Regions from separate parts of the Peribacillus sedimenti genome, predicted to be linked through region 2. Evidence: riboswitches for the same ligand, from Rfam matches in the RefSeq annotation. Region 2 holds a riboswitch; the other holds the start of a gene.
What was found. A riboswitch is a leader RNA that binds a small molecule or an ion and turns the genes downstream of it on or off. The one in region 2 is predicted to bind cyclic di-GMP.
Positions count from the first base shown of each region.

Region 1 (2,204 bases), 570 kb from region 2:
CACAGATTTAACAGCCTTTTTACGATTAACGTTGTTTTTCATTATAAATTCGCTCCTTTTATCTTATCCTTGGTATGTGTTAAAAAATATAAGTTAAAAGACAAGGAGCGTTTGTGGCGGCTTTGACGGCGGCGCATTTGTCCATTGGTTACTAAATTCCTGAAACCTTGAATTATGTAACTGGTTGAATCCCAGTATTAATTGCTGATCCCATTTGAACACTTTATCCGTGAATAGCAGTTTACCAGGTTCGAACTTTTTTCGTTCCTTGGAAGATGATGCTGTATTGTGATTGGTTTGGCCTGTATTAATGGCCTTTGTGCTGCCGGGAATCTCTTTGTCAGCTGGTTTCCCCTTACCAGCTCCCGGCTGGAACTGTGTAGATACTAGCTTTTTTACATAATGAGGTTTGCTTTGTTTCCTGTATGTTTTGTTAGTAACTGCTTCGGAAACTGAGTCAGGCAGCTGGGAGCTCACACGAACATGTTCCCTGCTCTCTAAAGGCTTGGTAAGCTTTTTTGGAGTGTTGCGCTCTCTGCTTTTCTGGACAGAGTTGACGGCACTGATTTTTTTGGTCTGTGCCTCCACGATAGGCGGGTTTGTTTTTTCCTGAGCCTTAGGTGTGTGAACTTTCGGTTGAGGTCCACTAGTATTAGATTTGTGTGTGGTTGCCTTTTTTATTTGTTTGCCTTTAGGCGGCAGAATTTTTTTCTGTTTGGTGCTGCTATCCACCTGAGCTTTGCTGCCTTGAGCTGGTTTAGCTGGATTTTTCGCAGCGCTTTTTTTTAAGTCCATTAGGGTTGGCTGAACCTTTTCTTTCATTTTTTGTTGCTTGTTATTGGAAAATGATTTGGGTTCTTTGCCGGCTGGAACAGGTATATCAGCCTTTTTTGCCTTTTCAGTGACCTGTTCAGCTTGTACATCCTTTGGAAGAGGTTTTTCACCAGGCTTAGCAGCAAATGCTAGATTGGGAAGCAGTATCGCTCCGCCTATTAATATTGCTGATAATATGAATTGCCGGAAGTGCATTTCATCCACCTCCTTTCAAAAAAAGTTCAATGGCTTTAACAAATAATTCTTATCTTTTTGTGATTATTTGGCCGTTTAACAAATAAATAAATCAATGTGCCTAGTTTAGAAATACAAATTGTTTGCGTAAAAGGTTTTCATAGCCTACATTCATGGGTAAAAATGGCTGATTATGTCCTTTGACGTCATATAACTGTAAAAAATCATCTCTAACCGACAATATTTTTGGTATAATATTCATATAAAGGTACAACCAGGGAAACCTGGTGTCACAAAGCTATCGGGGCTAAGGAGAATATCTATGCCAGCCAGCTGCCGTTACCAAGGAGGAGCAGGTAATGAAAACAAATAAGTTTTCAAAAGTATTAACAGGTATTGTAGCTTCATCGTTAATTTTCAGTTCAGCTTCTATAGCGAATGCCAAAGGGCCGGAAAAGGGCAAACCTGAGCATAAGCAGCGCGTTGCTGAAGCACCCAAAGATTCAACAACTGTAGAAAAGGGTAAGTCTCAGCACAAGCAGGAAGTCGCAGAAGCATATAAACCACAGCCGGTGAAAGATAAAGGCAAGCCATCTGTATCAACTAAGAAAGAAACTCAGAAGAAAGTGGTTATTCGTTCAAAAGTCGGAAAATCACTTGAGAAGCAAGTCCTTTCATCTCAATCAGCAATTAATGGAATCTCAAAATCAATCAATACACATTTTGCTGTTCAGAAAGACGGATACACAGATAAGAAATTAAGCAAGAGCACAGCAAATTCTAGATATAATAGCTTCAGAGGAAAGCTTAACGCCGAACTGAATAAGCTTAAGGCAAAGAAAAAGCAGCTTGAAGGATATAAGAAGAAATACAAGTCATCCGCGGCGGAAATAGATGCATTAATTGCAGAAGTGAATCAACTTGAGACATTGATCAAAGGTGAATTAGAACGATTAAAAACACTGGTAGCAGAAGTTACTGCCCCTAAGAAGGAAACAACAAAGCCGAAGGAAGAGGATGGGTCAACTTCAATTCCAGGGGATAACACTACTTCACCAGGCGGAGCCACAACACCAGCTGATTCAACTACCGCACCTTCGCCAGAACCGGTTCCACCAGCACAGCCTGCTGACTCAGAAGTACGGGCAACCTAAGTTATTAATCAACATATAAATCAAAGGGAATCCAGCAGCTGG
Region 1 covers NZ_CP143547.1:202,597-204,800, forward strand. The annotation lists gene V1500_RS01125 (hypothetical protein) at 1-42, opposite strand, end outside; gene V1500_RS01130 (hypothetical protein) at 94-1,029, opposite strand; cyclic di-GMP riboswitch class I at 1,266-1,349, shown strand; gene V1500_RS01135 (hypothetical protein) at 1,368-2,162, shown strand.
Region 1: another riboswitch for cyclic di-GMP. It lies ahead of V1500_RS01135 (hypothetical protein); the one in region 2 lies ahead of V1500_RS23285 (hypothetical protein).

Region 2 (2,204 bases):
TAAAAAACGGTAGTAAAATGGTAACCGATATAAGTGTTGGCGAAATGAGGTATGAAGATTTGCATGTATGTGCTGCTGCGGTGTCATTAGAGGATTTAACACTATTAACAATGCATCCTAAGGCAAAAGATCTGACCTTAATTGATGAGGATTGTCAGATTTGAAAAGTATGCCGTTGTCTGTTGTTGGTTACACCATAACTAAAACTAATAAAAGTTGAACTCAATGTTAAGGACTAGTGACAAAGCTAGTTCATTTTTTAATGGAAATATGGATAATAACAATCTATCTCTTCGTTGATAGGTGTAAGTCGAAAATTGTAATAATTATTGGAAAAGTTATCATGGAAAAACTCTGGAAGTTATTTCTATAATAATTGTAAGAACATGCAATAATTTTGGAGAAATGCAAACTTATTGAAAGATAAGGACGCAAAGCCACGAATCTAATGTTACCGAATCGATAACTATGATAGTCGGGCTGCCGCAAAGAGGATGAAAAGGATTACATGCCTTTGTTATTAATGAAGGAAATCTGGACACCTTTTAGGATGCTAGGTATTAAGGTATTCAGGACCGAGGAAGGACACCACTATATAAAAATCTGGAATAGTAGCAGAAAAAAGCTTCCCTTTTAAAGCAGAGCATCGAGTAGAAAAGATATGTATTAAACGGTGACAGTGCGCGTCGATCACCAAAGCTCTCAATACAGGGGAGATTTGGTGAGTGGCTTTTTCTTTTTTTGATTCAATGGTATCCCTAAGATCTTTAGCTGGGTAGATAGATAGGGTTCAACATGCCAATGGAAGAGAAAAAATTTCGTATATGAAAACCTAAAAATTATAAGTTATTATACAGCGAATACCGTAGTGTTATCGATTCGAATAATCAGGGATAAAGGAATGAGATGTTGCGCTTTTGCTCCGATTCGGCTTGCCGGTCCAGGTATATCATGATCCTGAGACTCATTTAATTCTTATTATTCATCAGCATTTACTGGGGCAAAGAGATAAAATCTCAGTTTTTGGCACGGATTACAATTGATCCTGCCAGACTTGTAGCTGCCTCAGATAAGATACGTAAAGAATTAGGCTGGGAAACAGAAATAAAACTGGAACAAATTATAGAGAGTGCGTGGAAGTGGCATCCAAGGAATATAAAAAAGGTCAAGGAATGATATAAATAAATAATAGAAATATATCCACCTCACAGTTGCAGAATATTTGGGTGGATATAGTTGAATAGGAGAAGTAATTGGGCCACCGGATCAATCATCCCTATATCTTCTCCTGTGAAGAAATACCTAGACAACTACATAGCTATACCAAGTAGCTTACCATCCTGAGAGGACTTCGCGTTTACGTCACTCCGTTATTGAATATGTCTTCCTCTTTTAACACCTTTCCACTTTTACAAGAAATTTTATTAAATCCCTTGTGGTTGAATGTATGGCAGAAACAGCACTCAGAGGGGGCAGAAACCAGCAATATTGAGTTTGCTACCCTTTCGTTCCTTCCAGTCGGATGGTCTATTTAATATAAAAAGTGTTCGGTAGGGGACTCGGCTGTATATGTAGTAGATCCACTGCCGTCCAGGTACATGTCAGCACCCATTCGTATCTTTCGGAAGTTGGAAAATTCATTGTCTCTTAAGGCAGCGATGGCGCACCAGATTCTGTAGCCCTTATGCGTAAATGCATTAAAAACCACCAATCAACAGATTGGTGGTTGAGATATTATATGCGCTTTGCTCCAATAAACTTGGGTTTCCAGTATGAATTGCTTGTAGAGGAGTAGGAAACTCCTTTAGATGAAGCAGAGTGAATCATCTGACCATTTCCAAGATAGATGGAAACATGTGTTGGTCTAGACGCCTTGTTTGGTGCAAAGAATAGCAGGTCCCCAGGAAGAGGAGATGAAACGCGTGCACCTGTGCTGTACATTTGTGCAGCTGTCCTCGGTAAAGTTTTGCCTGCCTTGTCAAAGGAATACTTCACAAGTCCAGAACAGTCAAATCCGCTTGGAGTAATTCCGCCCCATCTATATTTGACCCCTAGATTGCTTTTTGCCACGTTGATTGCTACTGCACGGTATGATGATGCTGCAGTGGCTGCAATAGGCTTAGTTGCGGAAAGATATCTTGCATTTACATAGCCTTGTTTCTCGGAAGCTGTTACCTTAGCCCATCCGTTCGCTTCATTATGTA
Region 2 covers NZ_CP143547.1:4,746,635-4,748,838, reverse strand. The annotation lists cyclic di-GMP riboswitch class I at 397-488, shown strand; partial or broken gene V1500_RS23285 (hypothetical protein) at 951-1,176, shown strand; gene V1500_RS23280 (C40 family peptidase) at 1,735-2,204, opposite strand, start outside.